4 regions of the Brenneria goodwinii genome follow, and region 4 is predicted to be linked to each of the others. Evidence: predicted binding sites of a transcription regulator. Region 4 holds the regulator's gene; each other region holds the start of a gene.
The links. The regulator CRP, encoded in region 4, controls carbon source genes, mostly activating them, when cyclic AMP is high. The targets are predictions, from matches to a motif close to ATGTGANNNNNNTCACAT.
Positions count from the first base shown of each region.

Region 1: a site for CRP is predicted at 855-872, ahead of pth (aminoacyl-tRNA hydrolase). Genes of this name have one in related genera too.
Region 2: a site for CRP is predicted at 1,058-1,075, ahead of deoC (deoxyribose-phosphate aldolase). Genes of this name have one in related genera too.
Region 3: a site for CRP is predicted at 1,224-1,241, ahead of ACN28R_RS16260 (NupC/NupG family nucleoside CNT transporter). Genes of this name have one in related genera too.

Region 1 covers NZ_CP014137.1:1,704,318-1,706,523, reverse strand. The annotation lists gene prs (ribose-phosphate diphosphokinase) at 1-251, shown strand, start outside; gene ychH (stress-induced protein YchH) at 409-678, opposite strand; gene pth (aminoacyl-tRNA hydrolase) at 983-1,606, shown strand; gene ychF (redox-regulated ATPase YchF) at 1,738-2,206, shown strand, end outside.
Region 2 covers NZ_CP014137.1:2,149,321-2,151,526, forward strand. The annotation lists gene fucP (L-fucose:H+ symporter permease) at 1-39, opposite strand, end outside; gene rbsK (ribokinase) at 54-983, opposite strand; gene deoC (deoxyribose-phosphate aldolase) at 1,184-1,864, shown strand; gene deoR (DNA-binding transcriptional repressor DeoR) at 2,023-2,206, shown strand, end outside.
Region 3 covers NZ_CP014137.1:3,657,843-3,660,048, forward strand. The annotation lists gene ACN28R_RS16260 (NupC/NupG family nucleoside CNT transporter) at 1-1,023, opposite strand, end outside; gene ACN28R_RS16265 (TatD family hydrolase) at 1,325-2,161, opposite strand.
Region 4 covers NZ_CP014137.1:4,775,513-4,777,718, reverse strand. The annotation lists gene ACN28R_RS21195 (OsmC family protein) at 77-484, opposite strand; gene crp (cAMP-activated global transcriptional regulator CRP) at 804-1,436, shown strand; gene ppiA (peptidylprolyl isomerase A) at 1,643-2,206, opposite strand, start outside.

The sequences.
Region 1 (2,206 bases), 2.3 Mb from region 4:
CGGAAGCATTGAAAGAACGTGGCGCCAAACGCGTATTTGCTTATGCGACGCATCCGATTTTCTCAGGTAAAGCGTACGACAACATTAAAAACTCGGTTATTGATGAAGTGATTGTCTGCGATACCATTCCGCTGACAGACAAAATCAAATCCCTGCCCAATGTTCGTACCTTGACGCTGTCAGGCATGCTGGCCGAAGCGATTCGCCGCATCAGCAATGAAGAGTCCATCTCTGCTATGTTTGAGCACTAATCGTTTCCGGCCGAGCTGGCTGTTTACGCGAATAAGCCACCTGTAAAAAGGTGGCTTATTTATTGGCGTCGAAATTGGCGTGAAAGATCGTGGGCAATAAAAAACCGCCATAACCACAGGGCTACAGCGGATTTGAATTCTCTATAGATTAATCGCGCTATGAATGCCGCTCTCTCCGGCAGCGCTTATCGAAATGTTTTAACCACCAATAACGATCGGCGACTTTTTCACGGCCGCTAATACGTGCGCCAGCCAGCCAGGAAATTGCCCCGGTAAAAATGGCGACTAAATCAATATAGGCCGAATGATGCGGCAAGTTCAGATCGGGAAATTGGCTAATGATGGAGTAAGCAATACCGCCAATCATCAGAAACATACCGATGCCCATCAACACATTGCCCAATGTGGTAGCACTCTTACGTTTCATCTGTCACCTCCAGATAAACTCTGCGGATGAATGGGGCTTCGTTGTGTTGCTTGAATTATAGACAATCAGGCGCCGGGTGATTGCGGGAGGGATCACAGATAACGGAGTAAAATGAATATTTTTTTACGTTTTAGCAAATAAATAGACAAATATTTAAATAATTTCCACTGGTATTCATTAGAAACCGTTCACATAGACCCTGTTGCGTTTAGCATCATGCTATTCGCCGTGGCTTCAAGTAATAAAGAGATATGTGTAAACTATCGCCCTTCTCTGCTATTTAAATTACGCTTTGCTATATCGAATGACCGCGATACGGCACGCAATCTGGAATATTATCGTGAGTAGCATTAAGTTAATTGTTGGCCTGGCTAACCCTGGCGCTGAATATGCGGCCACTCGTCATAATGCGGGAGCCTGGTATGTTGACCGTCTGGCTGAAATTTATCGCCAGCCGTTGAAGGAAGAAAGTAAATTTTTTGGTTATACCTCACGCCTCAACCTGGCCGGTCATGATATCCGGCTATTGGTCCCTACTACGTTCATGAACCTGAGTGGTAAAGCCGTAGCGGCCATGGCGACATTTTATCGGATTCAGCCGGACGAGATCCTGGTTGCGCATGACGAACTGGACTTATTGCCGGGGATTGCCAAACTCAAATTAGGCGGCGGCCACGGCGGCCACAATGGATTGAAAGACATCATCAGCAAATTGGGTAATAACCCTAACTTCCATCGGTTACGCATTGGTATCGGGCATCCGGGTGATAAGAATAAAGTGACCGGCTTTGTTCTGGGGAAACCGCCCGTCAGCGAACAAAAGCTGATTGACGACGCTATTGATGAAGCGGTCCGCTGCACCGAGATTCTGTTAAAAGAAGATATGGTGAAAGCGATGAATCGCTTACATTCGTTCAAAGCGGCATAAATCGCAGTCTGATGCCGATGGCCGATCGAGATAAACAGTCATTCCGTGTATAATCAGCCGGAATATTTGTCATTCTGACAGACAACTTAAAATAATTGTCTGATTAATAAGTAATTTAAGGTGATATAAACATGGGATTCAAATGCGGTATCGTCGGCCTGCCTAACGTCGGTAAATCCACTCTGTTCAACGCGCTGACCAAAGCGGGTATTGAAGCGGCCAACTTCCCGTTTTGTACCATTGAGCCTAATACCGGTGTGGTGCCCATGCCCGATCCGCGTCTGGATAAACTGGCTGAGATCGTCAAACCGCAGCGCACCCTCCCCACCACCATGGAATTTGTCGACATCGCCGGGCTGGTGAAAGGCGCGTCCAAAGGTGAAGGCCTGGGCAATCAGTTTCTGACCAACATTCGTGAAACTGAAGCTATCGGACACGTGGTGCGTTGCTTCGAAAACGAAAATATAGTTCACGTTTCCGGCAAAGTTAACCCGGCAGACGATATTGACGTTATCAATACCGAGCTGGCGCTCTCCGACCTGGATACCTGTGAGCGCGCCATTCATCGCGTACAGAAAAAAGCCAAAGGCGGCGATAAAG
Region 2 (2,206 bases), 2.6 Mb from region 4:
CAGATAGCCATCCGGCATTTGGATAATGTCCTGACGCATGATGTTTTCCCCGGTTAGTTGGCAAGAGAATGGCTGGTAAGAAAATCACAAAATTGCGCCGCATCCGGGTAGGCACGCTGGGTACCTTTTCCCGTAACGCTATAGGCCGCAAAAGCAGAGGCATATTCCATCGCCCGTTTTATATCTCCGTCCTTCACAAAGTAGTGCGCAAAACAGCCGATGAAGGCGTCACCGGCGCCGCTGGTATCAATGGCGTGAACGCTGACCGGCTTAATATGTTGAATCTGCTCCCCCGTCATCCATACCGAACCCCGGTGCCCCATGGTAATAATCAGGTTCTTCAACCCTCTGGACAGCAGCGAACGCCCGGCTTTAATAATGTTTTCTTCGTTATCGACCGGCATATCGGTCAGGATCTCCAGTTCGGTTTCGTTGGGCATAAAGAAATCACACTGGCAGGCATAGCCGATATCCAGTTTGCGCGAGGCCGGCGCCGGATTTAAAATCACCTGGATGTGATGCTGACGGGCAAAATCAATGGCGTAATAGACGGTTTCGAGCGGGATCTCCAACTGGAGGATAATCAATTGGCATTGCATGAGTGATTCGGCCGCCGCGTCGATATCCTGAGCTGACAGATGATTGTTCGCGCCTTTGATAATCAAAATCCGGTTTTGCGATGACTTATCGACGAAGATCGGCGCCACCCCGCTTGATGTTCCGGGTACAGGCGTGACATGGCGCGTATCCACCCCAAAACGCTGTAAGTTCTTTACCGTATTGTCGGCAAAGAGATCGTCGCCGACCCGGCTGACCATCATGACGGATGCCCCCAGCTTAGCCGCGGCAACCGCCTGGTTTGCCCCCTTTCCGCCGCAACCTATTTCAAAATCGGGCGCTTCCAGCGTTTCGCCGGTTTTGGGCATGTCATCAATGTAGGTGATGAGATCCACCATGTTTGAACCAATAACTGCAATATCCATAACACGCTTCCCCTGATGGTTTTTTAATTATTCAATGTTATATTAATAACAATAACAACTAACAATTGTTATTAATGTGACAAAGATCGCATGACCAAAGGGATTTTCTGCGCATAAAGCAACAAAATAAGATTGATAACACGACGATAATGTTATTATTATAACATCTCAATTCGATTGAACCATCAAAGGAGTCAGTGATGACCACCGAAACACGCGATTACGCCCCCTATATTGACCATACGCTGCTGGCCGCCGACGCCACCGAACAACAGATCGTCAAACTGTGTGAGGAAGCAAAAACGCATCACTTCTATGCGGTCTGCGTCAACTCAGGCTACGTCCCATTAGTCGCCAGCCAGCTAAAAAATACTTCGGTCCACGTTTGCTCGGTGATCGGCTTCCCATTGGGAGCAGGACTGACATCAGCCAAAGTCTTTGAAGCGAAAGCCGCCATTGACGCCGGTGCTGAGGAAATAGATATGGTGATAAATATCGGCTGGTTGAAAAGCGGCAACCTTGACGCGGTTAAAGCCGATATTCAGGCCGTGCGCGAGGTTTGCGCCGCTATACCGTTGAAGGTAATATTGGAAACCTGCCTGCTTGACGATGAACAAATCGTGCTGATTTGTGAAATGTGTCGTGAATTGAAAGTGGCTTTCGTTAAAACATCCACGGGATTCAGCACCGGCGGCGCTCGCGCAGAACACGTGAAGTTGATGCGCCAAACGGTAGGGCCGGAGGTTGGCGTTAAAGCGTCGGGAGCCGTTCGCGATCGCCAGACGGCGGAGATCATGATCCGCGCAGGCGCTACCCGCATCGGTACCAGTTCCGGCGTGGCTATTGTTTCCGGTGAGTCGGCAGCGGCGGGAACCTACTAATTAGCGTTCACTTAAGGGCGATAACAGTAAAGAACGTGCGGATGAGGCGCCCCTGAGGGCGCCTCATCCCGTGAAACCTGGGTATATCAATACGTAACCGAATAGTATTATCCAATATAGTATTACCCGATTATGCAGGCCCACTATCAGGACATCACATGGAAACACGGCGCGAAGAACGGATTAACAAACTTGCCCAGGTTTTGAAAACAGCAGACAAACTTCATCTTAAGGATGCGGCCCAGCTACTGGGGGTTTCCGAGATGACCGTTCGTCGCGATCTGAACGCCGAGTCAGCCGCCGTGGTATTACTCGGTGGCTATGTCGTCAGTGATTTGAAAA
Region 3 (2,206 bases), 1.1 Mb from region 4:
GCTAAAATTCATATAGGCGACAAACTCATTGACAATCAGCTTTTGACCAATAAACGATCCGGCAATCGTCGCCTCATCCCAAGGAACGCCAATCAAAAACGCCACGGGTGAGAAGAGCCAGCCTAAAATCAACTCCATCGACAGTTGCGGATAGTTGAACCAACCGCCCACGCCGCCGAGGATACCGTTAAGCAGTGCAATCAGCGCGATAAATGCCAGCAGCATCGCCCCCACGTTCAGCGCCAGTTGCATCCCGGAAGCGGCACCGCTCGCCGCCGCATCAATAACATTGGCAGGCCGATCGTTTTCATCGACAAATCCGGCTATTTCCTGACGATCGTGGGTCTGTTCCGTTTCGGGAATCATCAGCTTGGCAAACAGCAGCCCGCCAGGCGCCGCCATAAAGGAAGCCGCGATCAGGTATTCCAGCGGTACGCCCATCTGCGAATAACCGGCCATGACGGAACCGGCGATGGAAGCCAGACCGCCGCACATCACGGCAAACAGCTCCGACTGCGTCATGTTGGCGATATAGGGCCGAACCACCAGCGGCGCTTCCGTCTGCCCCACGAAAATATTCGCCGTAGCGGACAACGATTCCGTGCGCGACGTCCCTAATATCTTTTGCAAGCCGCCGCCCAGCAAACGAATCACCCATTGCATAACGCCCATGTAATAGAGCACGGCGATCAGTGATGAGAAGAACACGATAATCGGCAGTACGCGAAGCGCGAAAACAAAGCCTCCGCCGCCAAATACTTCAAACATTTTGTCGGAAACCAGGCCGCCGAACATAAAAGAGACGCCTTGATTACCATAGGAAATGACGTTAGCCACCCCTTCCGTCATTCCCCCCAACACCCTGCGACCTAACGGAACATATAACACCAGTGCGCCGATGCCGATCTGGATGAGAAAAGCGCCCAGTACCGTACGCAGCTTGATGGCTTTACGGTTGCTGGAAAGCAGGACGGCAAACAAGACGAGTGCAGCCATGCCGATGAGACTCATGATGAGTTGCATGTGACGTTCCCTCTAGCACGAGATAATTAGCAATGAAATCATTTTCATAACAACTCATTGTTATAAAAACAGGGGCCAATCCCCCCGGAAAAAAGTCAGAGGCCGGTGAGATCGAGCGAGCCGATTATAAAGGCAGTTTCTCGGCAGGAGCCAACTTATGTCACAAATATATACAACGTCAAACAACTGAAAACACGCAACAGTGACATATATCACATTTTTACCATCGCGATTTTATATGTCTGTGGCCGTTTACATACGCCAAAACGGCCAAGAAAACCGCATATGCGCGCTCAATAAGTTATGGAAATGTTTCACTCGACGGCGACAATTCGAACAGGCGCAGAGTATTGCGATATAACGCATCAGCGATATCGGCGGCAGATTCAGATCGCAACTGGCAAAGAGACTGAAAAACCAGCGCTATCCGCTCAGGACGGTTAGGTTCCCCCTGATAGCCGCAGACCGGCATATCTGGCGCATCCGTTTCCAGCAGCAGATGGTCGAGAGGTAAGCGGGCGATCGCCTGGCGCGTCTTATTCGCCCGAGGATAGGTAATGGTACCGCCAACGCCAATGTAATAACCCAGCCGAATAAAAGCCTGTGCCTGTTCCAGGCTTCCGGCGAATCCGTGGATCACGCCCGTGCGCGGCACATCGGCTCGGCGCAATAGCTGCGCAAGTCGATCATGGCTACGGCGTGAATGCAGAATGACAGGAAGATCGTGCTGCTTGGCCAGCTTAAGCTGCGCTTCAAGCAGTGCGCATTGCCGCGCTAACTGCGGCGTTTGCATGTAGAAATCCAGCCCGATTTCTCCCACGGCCACCAGCTTTGCCGAGTGTTGACACAGGCTAGCTTGCAGCAGTTCCAGGTCGGCGTCGCGATGGCGGGAAATATAGAGCGGATGTAGCCCAAGGGCGGCATAAAGGGAAGGATGGTTATGCGCTAACGCGAGCACGCGATCAAAGTAGCGGGATTCAACCGCCGGAACAACAATACGTTCAACTCCAGCCGTTGCAGCCAAGTGCAGACTTCCCGATACGTTCTCGCTGAGCGGCGGGAAATCAAAATGGCAGTGCGTATCAATAAATGTATGCCGGGTAACAATGCCCCCGGTCAGCCCGTTTTCAGTGGACATCATCTTGACCGGTAAAAGAAACCTACTCCGCTGATGCCCGCAAAC
Region 4 (2,206 bases):
ATTCGCGGGGGGAGTTTACAAACATGACAGGTCACGTTCTTGTGACCTGTCATGTTTAAAAAAGCGCGTACCCTATTTACGAGATATCAATCACTTCGTGACTGTGAGTCACTTCGATCGCTTTACCCAGCATCAACGCCACTGAACAATACCGCTCCGCAGATAACGCGACCGCACGCTCTACGGCTTTATCAGTCAACCCTTTGCCCGTTACGATAAAATGCAGGTTGATATGGGTAAACAGACGAGGCGACTCCGTTCTCCGCTCCGACGTCAGCTTAACCTCACAGTCGGCAACGTCATTACGCCCTTTCTGCAGTATGGATACCACATCGATCGCGCTGCATCCGCCAACCGACATCAAAACCATTTCCATCGGACTGGGGGATTTATCCCCTGAATTTCCATCCATTAAAACCTGATGTCCTGAAGCTGATTCGCAAAGGAATGTTAAGCCTTCAACCCACTTCACTCGAGCCTGCATGCTGCCTCCGCTAAAAAATTTTTGAATATTTATATCGTTACTGTACAAAATTATCTTATAACCAGAGCTTTATCATGCTGAAATGAGACAATACAAGACACGTCCCTCAAGGTGTGTTAAAAACAAGAACAGAATCTGCCTTATTCTGGACAAACTCAGATGCCGGGGAGATGATGACGTCGCCAGATAAAGGTTTTCAGTATATTCCCTGACGTCGTTCTGCCTACACTGAATTTGAACTTTTAACAGTAAATACGCCGTACAGGGAACTCTGAGCCCTGTGATTTGCGCAGTGACTGACAACAGAGGATGATATCGAATGGTTCTCGGCAAACCGCAAACAGACCCGACTCTCGAATGGTTCCTTTCTCATTGCCACATCCACAAGTATCCATCGAAGAGTACGCTTATTCACCAAGGTGAAAAAGCAGAAACGCTTTACTACATCGTGAAAGGCTCTGTCGCAGTGCTGATCAAAGATGAAGAAGGCAAGGAAATGATTCTCTCTTATCTGAATCAAGGGGATTTTATCGGCGAACTCGGCTTGTTTGAGGAAGGTCAGGAACGCAGCGCCTGGGTTCGGGCGAAAACGGCTTGTGAAGTTGCTGAAATTTCTTATAAAAAATTCAGACAACTGATCCAGGTGAACCCTGATATTCTGATGCGCCTGTCTGCTCAGATGGCCAGCAGACTGCAGGTAACGTCAGAGAAAGTCGGTAATCTGGCTTTCCTTGATGTCACGGGGCGTATCGCTCAGACATTGCTAAACCTGGCGAAACAACCAGATGCCATGACCCACCCTGACGGCATGCAAATAAAAATCACACGTCAGGAAATTGGCCAAATTGTTGGCTGTTCACGTGAAACCGTGGGGCGGATACTTAAAATGTTAGAAGATCAGAACCTGATTTCCGCACATGGTAAAACAATAGTCGTCTACGGTACCCGTTAAACCGGCGTATTAGCATGACCCTACAACAAAAAAGCGTGAGACTTATCTCACGCTTTTTTTTATCCGATATATTTGTCGGCAATAATATAATGGTTTAAAAACGGATAATTAATAAAACAAATAACGCATTGCCATTAGCCTGAGCGAATTCTTCGAACCCGCTCAGATTTATTGGCTGGAAATAAACCACCGCCCGAAAATACGCCTCAGGGCAGGACTTTCGCTGACTGGATCACGATCGGTTTGGTTGGCACATTCTGATAAGGGCCGACGTTTTCAGTCTGAACCTGGGCGATTTTGTCCGCCACTTCCATCCCTTTGACCACTTTACCAAACACCGCGTAGCCAAAATCGCGCTGACCATGATCGAGAAACGCATTGTCGGCGACGTTAATGAAAAACTGGCTGGTCGCGCTGTCTTTTTCCGCCGTACGCGCCATCGAAATGGTGCCGCGCAGATTGCGCAACCCGTTATCCGCCTCGTTGGCGATCGCCGGGTTAGTCGCTTTCTGTTTCATATCAGCGGTAAAACCGCCGCCCTGGATCATAAAGCCGGGGATCACTCGATGAAACGTCGTCCCGTTATAAAAACCGTTATTAACGTACTCGACAAAATTCCTCACCGATACCGGCGCTTTTTGATTATCTAATGCCAGTTCAATGTTTCCTGCCGACGTCGTCAGCAAAACATGCGTTACGCCGTTGGCGGCGAACGCCGGAGAAAAAGCCGTAAGTGAAATAAAGGCCGCCGCAGCAACCAGAGTACGTTT